Regions from separate parts of the Streptomyces sp. NPDC029044 genome, predicted to be linked through region 1. Evidence: riboswitches for the same ligand, from Rfam matches in the RefSeq annotation. Region 1 holds a riboswitch; each other region holds the start of a gene.

Region 1 (3,507 bases):
GCATCGTCTACGCGGAAGGCGAGACCGCCGAACTGGCCACGCACCACGCGGTGGCCGCCGCCAACGCCCTGACGGTGCTCACGGAGCCGTTCCCGGAGGCCGGGAACACCGGTGGCTGACCGCGCACCGGGCGGCGACGGCCTGCGGGCCGCGCTGTCTACGCTCGACGGCCCCCTGCGGTTCCTGCTGCTCAGCTCGTTCCTGATCCCGCTCGGCAGCTTCATGGTCCTGCCGTTCATGTCGGTGTTCCTGCACGAACGGCTCGGCATGGGCCTCGGCACGGTCGGAGTCGTCCTCGCCGTGGCGTCCCTCGTGCAGTTCTCCGGAGGGGTCGTGGGCGGCGCCTTGGCGGACCGCATCGGGCTGCGCCGCACGATGCTGTGGGCGCTGGTCATCCGCACGGCCGGGTTCGTGGGCCTGCTCCTCGCCCTGCGCTGGCCGCCCCTGGCCGTCGGAGCGCTGGTGCTGACCTGCTGCGGGGCCGCGCTGTACCTGCCCGCCAACAAGGCGTACCTCGTGCACGGCGTGGACGACGAGCGCCGCCCGGCGTTCCTGTCGGCGGGCAACGCGGCCCTCAACGCGGGCATGGCGGTGGGTCCGTTGATCGCCGGGCCGTTCGTGCTGTCCTCGCCCGGCTGGCTGTTCATCGCCGTCACGGCGCTGTTCGTCCTGGTCACGGCGGGCCACGCACGGCTTCCCGCGACGACCGCACAGGAACATCCGTCCGAGCAGGGCCTGCTGACCGGCATCGCGCTCCTGCCCTTCGCCACCAACGCGCTCGCCTTCTACCTCTACTTCCACTTCCAGCACTTCTTGGCGGTGTACGCAGCCGAACGGGCCTCCAGCACGTTCTACAGCCTCGTCCTGCTCCTCTGCTTCGTACTGGTGATCGTCGTCCAGCCCCTCGCCTCCGGCCTGATCCGGCGCATGCCCTACGCGACGGCCCTGGCGGTGGGCTTCGGGGGCCTGGCTGCCGGGCTGGCCGTGCTGACGATCGGTACCCGGCCCGCGCTCCTCGCGGGCGGAGCGCTGATCACCCTGGGCGACATCGTCCTGTTCCTGAAGAACGACCTGGAGGCCCTGTCCCGCAGCCCGCGCTCCGACGCCGTGGTCTTCGGTCAGCAACGGCTGGCCGCGGGGCTCGGCGCCTGCGCCAGTGGCGTACTCGGCGGCCAGCTCTACGGCCTCACCGAACACGCCGGGAGCACCGGCTGGTTCTGGCTGCTGGCCGCCGCACAGTGCCTGCTGCTGCCCCCAGTACTGCTGGCGCTGCGCGACCGCACGCCGAATCACCCCCAACCACACGACGACGAAGGAGCACTGAGACCGCATGACACGGACGGGCGGGTTCCAGGACGATGACTTCTGGACGGAGTTCCACGACTTCCTCTTCTCCGATCAACGCCACACGCAGGCCGAGGAACTGCTGGCCACCTCTCCTCTGCTGTCCTTCCCGGCCGGCGCCCGGGTGCTGGACCTGTGCTGCGGCCCCGGCGTGTTCACCGTGCCGCTCGCCCGCCGCGGCCACGACGTCACCGGTGTCGACCTGAGCCCGGCCATGCTGGAACGGGCCCGCAAGCGAACCGCCGAGGCAGGCGCCCAGGTCACCTACGTACAGGCCGACGCACGGGCATACGAGGCACCGGGCGCCTTCGACGTCGTCCTCAACATGTTCACCTCGTTCGGCTACTTCGAGGATCCCGCCGACAACGCCCGTGTGCTGCGCGTGATGCACGACTGCCTGGCTCCCGGAGGCACCCTCGTCCTGGACCTCGCCGGCAAGGAACTGCTGGCCCGCAAGGTCACCCCGCCGAAGGTGGTGCGGCGGGGCGAGGACCTGATGGTGCAGACCGACAGCGTGCAGGACGACTGGGCGCGGCTGCGCAGCGACTGGGTGCTGGTGCGGGGCGAGCGAGTGACGCGGGCCACCCTGGTGTGGTTCGTGTACAGCGCGGTCGAGCTGCGGCGCATGGCCGAGGAGGCGGGGTTCGGCCGCGTGGAGGTCTTCGGCGGGTTCGACGGCCGCCCCTACGACGAGAACGCCGAGCGGCTGGTGCTGCGGGCGGTCCGCGAGGGGTGACCGGTGGCACGGGGGCGTGCGATCGGGCCCGCGCGCCCTTTTGGCCTGGACTCGGCAGATCGTAGTATCACCGGGTCATCGCCGCGACGGGAGACAGGAAGCCGGTGCGAATCCGGCACGGTCCCGCCACTGTGACCGGGGAGTGCACCCTTCGACACGCCACTGCGCGCCGCGCGGGAAGGCAAGGGGGAGCGTCGATCCGGGAGTCAGGACACTGGCCTGTCGCGGGCCCGATCCGAGGAGCGCGGACTCCGCAGGAGGCTTCACGTGTACGACCGTCCCCCGCTGTTCACACCTGCCCGCAGGCGGCATGCCCTGCGTGCGACAGCCGCTGCCGTCGCCGCGTGCGCGGCCCTGCTGACCGCTGGCTGCGGCTCGTCGCAGGACACCACCGAGGACACGAAGGCCCCGGCCCCTTCGGCGGCGGGCTTCCCCGTCACGATCGACAACTGCGGTGTGAAGACGACGTACGACAAGCCGCCCTCCCGCGTCGTCACCATCCACCAGCACCCGGCGGAACTCATGCTCGCCCTCGGTCTGAAGGACCGTATGGTCGGCACCGCCTTCCCCGACTCGGCCGTCCTGCCCGAACTGAAGAAGGACTACGAGGCGATCCCGGAACTGGCGAAGAAGGAGCCGTCGTTCGAGACGGTCCTGGAGGCAGAGCCCGACCTCGTCTACGGCGGCTACGGCAGCGCCTTCGCCGAGAAGGAGGGCCGCTCCCGCAAGGCGTTCGCCGACGCCGGCATCGACACGCATCTCAACCGCGAGTACTGCGGCAAGAAGCGGGTCACGATGAAGGACACCTACGACGAGATCCGCACCATCGGCAAGATCTTCGGCGTCCCGGACCGGGCGGACGAGCTGGTCGCCGACCTCACCGGTCGCGTCGACAAGGCCTCCGCCAAGGTCGAGGGCGAAGCCGAGGTGCCCGTCTTCGTCTACGACAGCGGCGACAAGACCGCCTTCACCGCCGGGGGGAAGAGCCTCGGCACCGAGCTGATCCGGCTGGCCGGCGGCAAGAACGTCTTCGCCGACCTCGACGACGTCTTCGGCGACGTCTCCTGGGAACAGGTCGTCGAACGCAAGCCCGAAGTCATCGCCATCTACGACTACGCCGGCGCCGGAAGCGTCGAGCAGAAGAAGAAGTTCCTGCTCTCCCAGCCCGCCCTGGAGGACGTGCCCGCGGTCAAGAACAAGCGGTTCGTCGTCCTGCCGCTGACCGCGACGCTGGTCGGTATCCGCTCGGCCTACGCGGTCGAGGACCTGGCCCGCGGCATCCACCCCGAGAGCTTCGCGTGACGACTCCGATCGTCCGAGCCGACACCCGACGGGCCGTGCCACAACAGCACAAGGGCGACGGGCGAGCCGGCCGGGCCGGTCTCACCGTCACTCTCGTCGCCCTGGCCGCCCTTCTGGTGATCTCC
Region 2 (3,507 bases), on a different contig from region 1:
GGCGGCGCCCACGCAGATGAGGAGCGTGGCCAGCCGCAGACCGTCGTACAGCGCGAAGGTGAGGGCCTCCGCGGTGACCTCGCCGCCGAGCCGGATGCCCTGGGCCCAGGCGGGGAGGGGAAGTTCGGGGAGCGTGAGGAGGGTGTGCGTGCCCGGGATGGGGGAGCCGAGGACGATGGCGAAGACGAGGCGGATGAGGATCACCGCGAGGGCGAGTTTGACGAAGGCGCCGTAGGAGCGGGACCAGGGGGTGTCGGGGCGGCGGGTCGCCACGACGTAGGCGGAGACCGAGACGAGGAGCGCGAGGAGCAGGGGGTTGGTGGTGCGGGTGGCGGCGGTGCCGAGCGCCAGCGCCCACAGCCACCAGGCGCCGGGGTGCAGCTGAGCCCGGCCTCGACGCCGAGGGCCGCTATCCACGCCGCCGTACCTGCCAGATCGCCGCGCCGCCCAGCACCACCACCACGGCGATGCCGCCGATCAGGCCCAGGGACGGCCCGTCGTCCGAGGGAGAGTTCTGCTCCGCAGCCGGCTTCCGCTCCCGCTGCTGCTGGGAGACCTGCTCGCCGCAGCCCTTGCGCGGATAGCCCGAGATCGCGCAGAGCAGGGCGTCGGTGTCGTAGCGCAGCGGCTTGGCCACCGCCGCCAGGGCCTCGGCCGTCGTCGCGTCGGGGGAGACGCGGGCGCAGGCCGTGCGGGCGGCGGGCGGGGATTCGCCCCCGGGTGCGTCCGACGGTGTGCCGAAGTCGATGACCAGGGCCACCCGCTTCCTGCCGTCCTGCGCGGGCGTCTTCGCGCAGATCGTCGCGAAGTCGGCGGTGCCGCGCGGCCGGACCGCGCTCGCGGAGTCCTCGCTCACCGCGAAGCGGAAGCCCTGGACGTCGCCGTCGGACGGGCGGACCAGGGACGGGCCCTGGGTGGCGTAGACCCAGCGGCCGGCGTCGCGCTCCCAGAACGACCAGTACCGGTAACCGGCGGCCTGGGCCTGGCCCGCGCCCGCGCCCAGCAGGAGCGAGGCCAGGAGGAGGAGAACGGCCCGGCGGATCACAGCTGCTGCTGCTTCTTGCGGCCGGTGAACAGGAACCCGATGCCGATGCCGGCGACCAGGCAGACGCCGACGTACCACCAGACCCCGAAGAAGTCCGAGCCGGAGTCCTCCTTCTCGTCCGAGGCCTTGGCCGCGGACTTCCCGGCGGCCTGCGGGGCCGGGCCCGTCGCGCCCAGCTGCTTGACGAGGTCCGCGCCGCCGAAGTCACGCGGGTTCGTGCCTGTCGCGTGGGCGGCGAAGATCAGCTGGGCGTAGGCGGCCGGACCGCTCTGCGCGGCCCAGGAAGCGGAGTTCTTCTCCAGCCACCGCACGGACTTCTCCGCCTGCGCGGTGTCCCCCTGCGCGGCGAGCGCGACGACCGCGTCGGCGGTGTTGCCGAAGTCGGGCTGGGGCTCGGCACCGGCCAGCGCGGACATGAGGTGGTTGCCGTCCTTGGCCAGGGCGGCGGTGAGGTAGCCCGCGCCGTTCGCCGCCGCCTGCTGCGGCGTCGCGGCCTTCTCGCAGGTGGCGTCGGACTTCTTGCCGGGCTCGACGACCATGCCCTTGCCCAGCGCGCCGAGCACACCGGCCGCTGTGGCGTCCGCGTTGGCGGCGAGCTCGCCCTTCTTGTCCGGCTGGAACGCGAAGGCGCCGTCACCGTCCCCGCCGCAGGGCAGGGCGAGCTTCAGCAGCGCGTCGTGGGGGGACTTGCCGTCCTTCTCGACCTGGTCCGGCTTCTCGCCCGCGGCGGCGAGCGCGCCGATGACGACCGACGTCGAGTTGGTGTCGCTGGCCCCGCCCGGCGAGTAGCCCCAGCCGCCGTCCTCGTTCTGGACGGACTTCAGCCAGCCGACGGCCTTGCGGGTGACGCCGTCGTGCCCGCCGAGCGCGGCCAAGGCCTGCACGGCGGCGGACGTGGCGTTGGTGTCGAGCATGGTCTTGGCGTCGCACGCGGTGGTGGGGTCGGGCCGGTAGGAGGCGAAGCCGCCGTCCGCGCACTGCTGGCGCACCAGCCACCGCACGGACTTCTCCGCCGGCTTCACCCCCGTGGTGTCCTGCGCGAGCAGCGCGAGCGACTGGCGCCAGACGCCGTCGAACTTCGGGTCCTTGTCGCCGTACAGGGCGGAGGGGAACGCCTGGGAGGGCGACGGGGACGGGTCGGCGGCGGCCGGGGTGGCGGCGCCGATCACGGCGACGGCGGCCAGGACCGCGGCGCTGCGGCGGACGTTCATGATCGGCGGGTGCCTCTCCCTGTGGGGGAGCCGGGCAGCACGGGACACCCCGGCGGCTCGGCTCCGTATACCTCGACGGTGCCGTGCCCGGCGGTCTGCCGGGCACGCGAGCCGGTCACGAACCGTACGGGGCGATCCGGCTCACCACCTCGGGCGGTGGTTCACGGTTGCGGGTCAGCGCCGGAATTGCACCGGCTTCCCCCCGTACGGTGTGATGACGACCCGCTTACTGTACCCGGACGTAGGAAACCGGCCGAGGGGGCCGGGTGGGGGCTTGGTCACGTGCGGGCGGGGACGGGCAGCGCGGCGGCTTGGCCCCATGCCGGGTGTGGGGAGGCCTGGTCCGGGGCCGGGCGGCGAAGGGGTTGGCGCTCTCGGCCCGGTGGGGGCGCCGCGGATGCGGGTAGCTTCGCTTCATGCCGATCACGCCGCCGCCGGGACAGCTGCTCGGATCCGGGCGCCGGGCCGATGTGTTCGAGATCGACGCGGCGTGGGTGCTGCGTCGGGAGCGTGAGGGCAGGGGTGACGCGGTGGCCGAGGGGGCCGTGATGGAGCACGTGCGCGCCCACGGTTATCCCGTTCCCCGGGTCCGGCCCTCCGGTTCGCGCACCGACCTGGTGATGGAGCGGCTCTCCGGCCCGACCATGCTCCAGGCCTGCCTCGCCGGCACCCTGGACGTGGCCGAGGCAGGGCGCATCCTCGCCAGGTTGCTGCGCGACCTGCACGCCGTCCCCGCCCTGCGCGCCACCGACCCGGCCGTCCGTGTCCTGCACCTGGACCTGCACCCGGAGAACGTGATCATCACCCCCGACGGTCCCCGCGTCATCGACTGGTCGGACGCGGAGGAGGGCGACCCGGGGCTGGACTGGGCGGCGACCGCGGTGGTCCTCGCGCAGGCCGCCGTCGCCGGCGACTCCCTCTCCGCACCGGCAGACACCATGCTGACCGCCCTCCTCGACGGCCCGTCCCCGCTCTCCCGCACAGCCCTGACCGAGGCCCTGCGCCGCCGGGGTGCCAATCCGACGATGGGCCGAGCCGAGGTCGAACTCCTGGAAAGCGCAGAGGAGTTGATCCTCTCCCGGACGCGGACCGGCTAACGTGGGGCTTCCCGACCACTCACGCAGGAGCGTCCATGACCGACCAGGCGGAGAACCCCGAGCAGGAGCCGTTCCCCAAGATCGACACCTCGGTGCCGCACTCGGCCCGGATCTGGAACTACTGGCTGGGCGGGAAGGACAACTACGAAGTCGA
Region 3 (3,507 bases), on a different contig from region 1:
TACGACGAGACGCTCGCCAGAGCGGTGGCCCTCAAGCTGCTGCTGCCCCAGGACACCGACGCCACGGCGACCTCCCGGTTCCGTCTGGAGGCGCAGACCGCCGGGCGTCTCAACCACCCCAACGTGGTCGGCGTCCTGGACTTCGGCGCGTACGACAACCGGCTGTACCTGGTGATGGAGCTGGTCGAGGGCGACAGCCTCGCCGGGGTGCTGTCCGGCTCCGGCCCGCTGCCCGCCGAGCAGGTGGCCCGTCTCGCCGCGCAGGCGTCCGCCGGGCTCGCCGCGGCGCACGGGCAGGGCATCGTGCACCGGGACGTCAAACCCGCCAACCTGCTGCTGGACACGCACGGCACGCTGAAGATCGGCGACTTCGGCATCGCGCGGTTCCTCGACGACCCCGGCGCCGCGCTCACCGCCACCGGCCAGATCGTCGGCACCGGCCTCTACCTCGCGCCCGAACGGGCCCTGGGCAAGCCCGCGGGGCCCGCCTCCGACATGTACTCCCTGGGCTGCGTGCTCTACCAGCTCCTCAGCGGCCGCCCGCCGTTCCAGGCCGACACCGCCGTCGCCCTCCTGCACCAGCACCTCGACTCGGCACCCGTGCCGCCCCGCGAGCTCGGTGTCGCCGAACTTCCCCCGGCGTTCGAGAACTACCTGCTCGGGCTGCTCGCCAAACAGCCCGAGGACCGGCCCACCGCCGAGCAGGCCGCCGAGTGGTTCGCCGGGGGCGCCTGGCGGGGCCTGCCCGAACCGCTGCCCGAGGTCTCACCGCCGCTGCGGCCGGACACGTCGTCCGCGTCGGCCCATACCGGGCCGGGCCCGTACGCGGCTGCCGAGACCAGCCACCCGACCACGTACGCCCTGCCGGCGGCCCCGGGGCACCGCACCGCCGCCCGGGCGGCCCAGGCGGGGCGTTCGGGCCGGGCCCGAGGGCGCGGCGGGCTCGGCAGCCGGTCGAGAGTGGCCGCGACGGCCGCCGCCGCGGCGCTGTTCCTCGCCGCGATGCTCCTCGGCATGCGCTGGTTCTCGCCCGACACGACCACCGAGGGCAGCGAACCCGACGCGTCCCCGACCGCGAGCAGCCCCGCGGCCACCCCGTCCGAGGACTCCGCCTCGCCCATCACCTCCGATCCGGGGGCCGGCCGGCAGGTCGCCACCACGCCGACCACCGGCACCGTGGCCGAGGTCACTCCGTCCACGCCGCCCGCCTCCCCGGCCCCTCCCCCGCCGGCCTCCGGCGAGCCGACTCCGACGCAGGCGGCGGGCGACGCCGGACCGGAGCAGCCGACGCCGGAACAGCCGGTCCCGGCCGGGGACGACGGGGAGGGCGACGACGGCGGGGACGACGACTGACCGGGCCCCGGCGCGTCCCCGCACCCTGAGCGCCCGAGCACGTGGATCAGCCGGCGGATGCGCCGGTGTGCGAGCGGGCGCCCCCTCGCGCGCCCCTCGGGCGGCTTGTCATCGCCCTTACCCCGGCCTTATTGTCACCAGGCCTTGGTGAACGGGAAATCCGGTGTGATGCCGGTGCGGCCCTCGCCACTGTGAATCGGGAAGTCCGGCTCCAGCCCTCACGGGCGGCCACTGGGTCCTTGTGACCCGGGAAGGCGGAGTCCGGGCGGTGGTACCCGTCAGCCAGGAGACCGGCCAAGGCGCGTCAACCATCCACGAGGTGCTGGAGAGGGTCTGCTGAGCCATGCACATAGCCGAGGGTTTCCTTCCTCCGGCGCACGCGGTCGCCTGGGGCGTCGCGTCGGCGCCGTTCGTCGTCCACGGGGTCCGGTCACTCACCCGTGAAGTGCGCGAGCACCCCGAGAGCACGCTGCTCCTCGGTGCCTCCGGCGCCTTCACGTTCGTCCTGTCCGCCCTGAAACTGCCGTCCGTCACCGGCAGTTGCTCGCACCCCACCGGCACGGGCCTGGGAGCCATCCTGTTCCGGCCGCCCATCATGGCGGTGCTGGGCACCATCACCCTGCTCTTCCAGGCGCTGTTGCTCGCGCACGGCGGCCTGACCACGCTCGGCGCCAACGTCTTCTCCATGGCGATCGTCGGCCCCTGGGCCGGATACGCCGTCTACAAGCTGCTGCGGCGCTCCAACGCGCCGCTGATGGTGGCGGTGTTCTCCGGCGCGTTCGTCGCCGACCTGTCCACCTACTGCGTCACCAGCGTGCAGCTGGCGCTCGCGTTCCCCGACCCGGGCAGCGGATTCCTGGGCGCCCTCGGCAAGTTCGGTTCCATCTTCGCCGTCACGCAGATCCCGCTCGCGGTGAGCGAGGGCCTGCTGACCGTGCTCGTGATGCGGCTGCTGGTGCAGTCGAGCAAGGGCGAGCTGACCCGGCTGGGCGTGCTCCTCGCCAAGAAGCAGGCGCGGACCGAGACGGAGACCGAGGCGGTGGCCCGATGAGCCGGAACACGAAGATCAACCTGGTGCTGCTGTTCGCCGTGGCCGCGCTGGCCGTGCTGCCCTTGGCGCTGGGCCTCGGCGACCACAAGAAGGAGCCGTTCACGGGTGCCGACGCCGAGGCCGAGACGGCGATCACCGAGCTGAAGCCGGACTACGAGCCGTGGTTCTCGCCGCTGTACGAGCCGCCGTCCGGCGAGATCGAGTCGGCGCTGTTCGCCCTCCAGGCGGCCCTCGGTGCCGGGGTCCTCGCCTACTACTTCGGTCTGCGCCGGGGACGTCGGCAGGGCGAGCAGCGGGCGCTGGAGCGGGAGGCCGACAGCGCGCCCACCGGCGCCGCCGGGAAGTCCGCGGCGGAACGGGACTGAGCCAGGGTGCTGCCGATCGACGCGGCGGCGCACAGCAGTCGCTGGCGCCGCCGCCATCCCGTGGACAAGGCCGTGCTCGGGCTCGGTCTCACCGTGCTCGCGATCTCCCTGCCGCCCTGGCCGGGCGCGGCCCTGGTCCTCCTGACGGCCCTGGTCGTGCTGCTGGGTCCGGCCGGTGTGCCCGGGCGGCGGCTGTGGCGGGCCTACCGGGTCCCGCTGGGCTTCTGCGTGACCGGCGCGCTCACGCTGCTCGTCCAGGTGGGCGGCACGGGCGGGTTCGTCTCCCTCGCCCCTGACGGGCCGGTCCGGGCCGGGGAGTTGCTGCTGCGGACCTCGGCGGCCTCCCTGGGCGTGCTGCTGTTCGCCTTCACCACGCCCATGTCCGACCTGCTGCCCCGCCTGGTCCGGGCCGGGGTCCCCGCGCCGGTCGTCGACGTGGCGCTGGTGACGTACCGGATGAGTTTCCTGCTGCTGGACTCGATGCGGCGCATCCGGGAGGCCCAGGCGGCCCGGCTCGGGCACACCGGCCGGGCCGCGGAGTGGCGTTCGCTGGCCGGGCTCGGCGCCACCGCGTTCGTCCGGGCCTTCGACCGGGCGACCCGTCTCCAGGCCGGACTCGCCGGGCGGGGCTATGACGGCACCCTGCGCGTCCTGGTGCCCGAGGCCCGGGTCTCGGTGCGCTTCACGGCCGCCAGTTGTGCGCTGCTCGCAACGCTGGCCGCCCTCACCCTCGTACTG
Region 4 (3,507 bases), on a different contig from region 1:
AGGGTGCGGGCGTAGGACAGGCACACCACCAGTGCCACGGCCAGCACGGCCAGGCACAGCCACACGTCGGTCCAGCCGGCGCCGCCGAGCGAGCCGAGGAGCCAGAACAGCACGCCGCGGGTCGTCTCGGCGTCGGCGGAGGTCATCACGACGAACGAGGTGAGCGCCGAGAAGAGCTGCATGGCGGCGACGCCCGCGAGGACGACCCGGTCGGTGGTGCCGCCGAGGGTGTGGCTGAGCAGCAGGACCAGCGCGAACGACAGCAGGGCGCCGAGGAACGCGCCGGCGGACACCGACAGGGCGCCGCCGCCCGCGCCGAGCACGACCACGAGGACCGCTCCGGTGGAGGCGCCCGAGGACACCCCGAGCACGAAGGGGTCGGCGAGCGGGTTGCGCAGCAGCGACTGCATCACCGCCCCGCAGACGGCGAGTCCGGCCCCGCACACGGCCGCGAGCAGGGTGCGGGGCAGCCGCAGCTGCCAGACGATGCCGTCCCGGATCGGTGTCAGGTCCGAGCTGCCGAGGCCGACGCGGGCGGCCACGACGGACCACACGTCGGCGACGCGGATGTCGGCGGGACCGATGGTGATGGCCACGGCGAGGGAGGCGACGAGGGCGGCCGCCCCGGCCGCCCCCAGTGCGAGCCCGGTCCGCCGCCGGGGCCGGGCCGCGACACCCGGCACACTCCCGGCGGTCACTTCACCAGCCCGAACCGGCGCAGTCCGGCGGCCACCTGTTCCACGCCCTCTACGGTGCGGATGGTCGGGTTCATGGCCTGCCCGCTGAGCAGCACGTACCGCTTGTGCCGGACGGCGTCCATGTTCCGGGTGACCGGGTTGGACTCCAGGAAGGCGATCTTCCTGGCGGCCGACTCGGCGGTCTGCGACTTACGGGTCAGATCGCCGATGACGAGGACGTCGGGGTCGCGGTCGGCGACCGTCTCCCAGTTGATCTGGGGCCACTCCTCGTGCGTGTCGTCGAAGACGTTCTTCGCGCCGAGGGCCCGGGTGATGATGCCGGGCGCCCCGCAACAGCCCGCCATGTAGGGGGACTCGGAGTTCGCGAACCAGTACAGGAGGGTGACGTCGGAGGCGTCGGTACCGGCGGTGGCCTTCTTCACGCGCTGCCGGAGGGAGGCCACGAGCGCGTCGCCGCGCTTCTTCACCCCGAACACGGTCGCGAGGTCGCGTACCTCGCCGTAGACGGTGTCGATGCCCAGGGCCTTGTCGCGGGCGCCGTCGCCGCCGCCCGAGTTGTCCTTGCCGGCGCAGTCGGACGGGGAGACGTAGGTGGGGACGCCGAGCTTCTCGAACTGCTCGCGGGTGGCGACGCCGCCCTTGCCGAGGGTGGAGACGAAGGAGGCGGCGACGAAGTCGGGTTCGGTGTCCAGGACGCGTTCGAAGGAGGGGTTGTTGTCGGCGATGCGCGGCACCTCCGCTTCGTCCTTCTCCAGCCCCTTCATCACGGGGTCGGTCCAGGTGGCCGTGCCCGCGAGGCGGTCGGCGAGGCCCAGGGAGAGCAGGATCTCGGTGGTGCCCTGGTTGAGGGACACGGCGTGCCGCGGCGGGGCCGCCACCCGGACGTCGTGCCCGCAGTTGTTGAGGGTGACGGCGGCCTTGGCGTCGGTGGACGCGGTGCCGCCGCAGCCGGTCAGGAGCAGGGAGCCGGCCGCGAGCAGGGCGGCGGCACGGGCGGGTCGGGCGAGGGGCACGAAGAACCAGTCCTCAGGCGTCGAGGGCCCATTCGCGGGGCCCGGTCGTACGGTGCTCCCCCGCCGCACGCGGCCGCGGGGGCCGCCAGCAGGTCTTCGGACTCGGGTTCACCCGGATCGGGGCGCCTTCCCGGACGTCCGCGAGGAAGTCCAGTGGCCGAGGCCCCGCCCGTCCCCCTCACCGCTGCGCGTCAGTTCCGGATTCACACCGGATTCCCTGACCCACGTACATGGGTTCGACTGGCCTCGGCAAGCTATCACGGGACGTCCGGGAATCACCGCGCGTCCTGCGTCGTTGCCCGCAGAGCAGTGCAGTGCGTCCACGACTGACGAGGAGGCCGCCGGTGTACGGCGACGAGGCAACGGTCCGCAGGATCCTCACCGAGCTCGGCGACACCTGGGCCGTGGTCGGCCTGTCGTCGAACCGGCAGCGGGCGGCGTACGGCGTGGCAGCCGTGCTCCGGCGCTTCGGCAAGCGCGTCGTGCCGGTGCACCCGAAGGCGGAGACGGTGCACGGGGAGAAGGGGTACGCGAGCCTGGCGGACATCCCCTTCGACGTGGACGTCGTCGACGTGTTCGTGAACAGCGACCTCGCCGGAGCCGTCGCGGACGAGGCGGTCGCCAAGGGCGCGAAGGGCGTCTGGTTCCAACTGGGTGTCATCGACGAGGCGGCGTACGACCGGACCCGCGCGGCGGGCCTGGAGATGGTGATGGACCGCTGCCCGGCGATCGAGATCCCACGGCTGTCTCATCACCGCGTACAGGAATCCTGAAGCGTTCCCCACGAAATACCCGCACCCGGTCAAGGGTGCACAACTCGTCTTCTGCGGCCGGCCGGCCGATTCCTAACCTGAGGCCTCTTGCTCCCCGAACTCCCCGAGTTCATCTTCGAGAGGCCCTGTATTCATGGAAAGAGACGGCCTGCGCCGGGATGTCGGGCTGATCGGGCTCATGTGGGCGTCCGTCGGTTCCATCATCGGCTCGGGCTGGCTGTACGGCGCCGAGAAGGCGGTCGTGGTGGCCGGCCCCGCGGCGATCCTGTCCTGGCTCATCGGCGCCGTGGCGATCGTGCTGCTGGCGCTGGTGCACGCGGAACTGGGTGGCATGTTCCCGGTCGCGGGCGGCACGGCCCGGTATCCGCACTACGCGTTCGGCGGGCTGGCCGGCATGTCCTTCGGCTGGTTCTCCTGGCTCCAGGCGGCGACCGTGGCACCGATCGAGGTCGAGGCCATGATCGGCTACGCCGGGCACTGGCACTGGGCCCAGGGCTTCCAGCACGCGAAGGACGGGACGCTGACGACGAGCGGCTTCGTCGTCGCCGTCCTGCTGATGGCCGTGTTCGTCGTGGTCAACTTCCTCGGCGTGCGGATCCTGGCGCACACCAACAGCGCCGCCACCTGGTGGAAGGTGGCCGTGCCACTGGCCGCGATCTTCATCATCGCGGCCGGCAACTTCCACCCGGGCAACTTCACCGAGCACGGCTTCGCCCCGTTCGGCGCCCACGGCGTGCTGAGCGCCGTCAGCTCCAGCGGCATCATCTTCGCCCTGCTGGGCTTCGAGCAGGCCATCCAGCTCGCGGGCGAGAGCCGCGACCCGCAGCGGGATCTGCCGCGCGCCACGATCGGCTCGGTCGCCATCGGGGCGGCCATCTACGTCCTGCTCCAGGTCGTCTTCATCGCCGCCCTGCCGCTGGGCTCCTTCGCGCACGGCTGGACCAAGCTCGACTACCCCGGCATCACCGGCCCGTGGGCGGGTCTGGCGACCCTGGTGGGCCTCGGCTGGCTGAGCGTGGTGCT

What was found. A riboswitch is a leader RNA that binds a small molecule or an ion and turns the genes downstream of it on or off. The one in region 1 is predicted to bind cobalamin.
Region 2: another riboswitch for cobalamin. It lies ahead of AB0E85_RS05115 (prenyltransferase/squalene oxidase repeat-containing protein); the one in region 1 lies ahead of AB0E85_RS23735 (ABC transporter substrate-binding protein).
Region 3: another riboswitch for cobalamin. It lies ahead of AB0E85_RS19535 (energy-coupling factor ABC transporter permease); the one in region 1 lies ahead of AB0E85_RS23735 (ABC transporter substrate-binding protein).
Region 4: another riboswitch for cobalamin. It lies ahead of AB0E85_RS14940 (ABC transporter substrate-binding protein); the one in region 1 lies ahead of AB0E85_RS23735 (ABC transporter substrate-binding protein).

The regions. Positions count from the first base shown of each region.
Region 1 covers NZ_JBEZWN010000031.1:71,955-75,461, forward strand. Annotated here, with positions in the region: gene AB0E85_RS23720 (ATP-grasp domain-containing protein) at 1-119, shown strand, start outside; gene AB0E85_RS23725 (MFS transporter) at 112-1,362, shown strand; gene AB0E85_RS23730 (class I SAM-dependent methyltransferase) at 1,331-2,080, shown strand; cobalamin riboswitch at 2,136-2,318, shown strand; gene AB0E85_RS23735 (ABC transporter substrate-binding protein) at 2,348-3,382, shown strand; gene AB0E85_RS23740 (iron ABC transporter permease) at 3,418-3,507, shown strand, end outside.
Region 2 covers NZ_JBEZWN010000004.1:41,933-45,439, forward strand. Annotated here, with positions in the region: gene AB0E85_RS05105 (CbiQ family ECF transporter T component) at 1-417, opposite strand, end outside; gene AB0E85_RS05110 (SCO2322 family protein) at 410-1,045, opposite strand; gene AB0E85_RS05115 (prenyltransferase/squalene oxidase repeat-containing protein) at 1,042-2,256, opposite strand; cobalamin riboswitch at 2,366-2,501, opposite strand; gene AB0E85_RS05120 (phosphotransferase) at 2,673-3,353, shown strand; gene AB0E85_RS05125 (SAM-dependent methyltransferase) at 3,389-3,507, shown strand, end outside.
Region 3 covers NZ_JBEZWN010000022.1:43,651-47,157, forward strand. Annotated here, with positions in the region: gene AB0E85_RS19530 (protein kinase) at 1-1,353, shown strand, start outside; cobalamin riboswitch at 1,482-1,667, shown strand; gene AB0E85_RS19535 (energy-coupling factor ABC transporter permease) at 1,697-2,404, shown strand; gene AB0E85_RS19540 (energy-coupling factor ABC transporter substrate-binding protein) at 2,401-2,769, shown strand; gene cbiQ (cobalt ECF transporter T component CbiQ) at 2,776-3,507, shown strand, end outside.
Region 4 covers NZ_JBEZWN010000014.1:56,236-59,742, forward strand. Annotated here, with positions in the region: gene AB0E85_RS14935 (iron chelate uptake ABC transporter family permease subunit) at 1-638, opposite strand, end outside; gene AB0E85_RS14940 (ABC transporter substrate-binding protein) at 695-1,711, opposite strand; cobalamin riboswitch at 1,781-1,971, opposite strand; gene AB0E85_RS14945 (CoA-binding protein) at 2,056-2,484, shown strand; gene AB0E85_RS14950 (APC family permease) at 2,618-3,507, shown strand, end outside.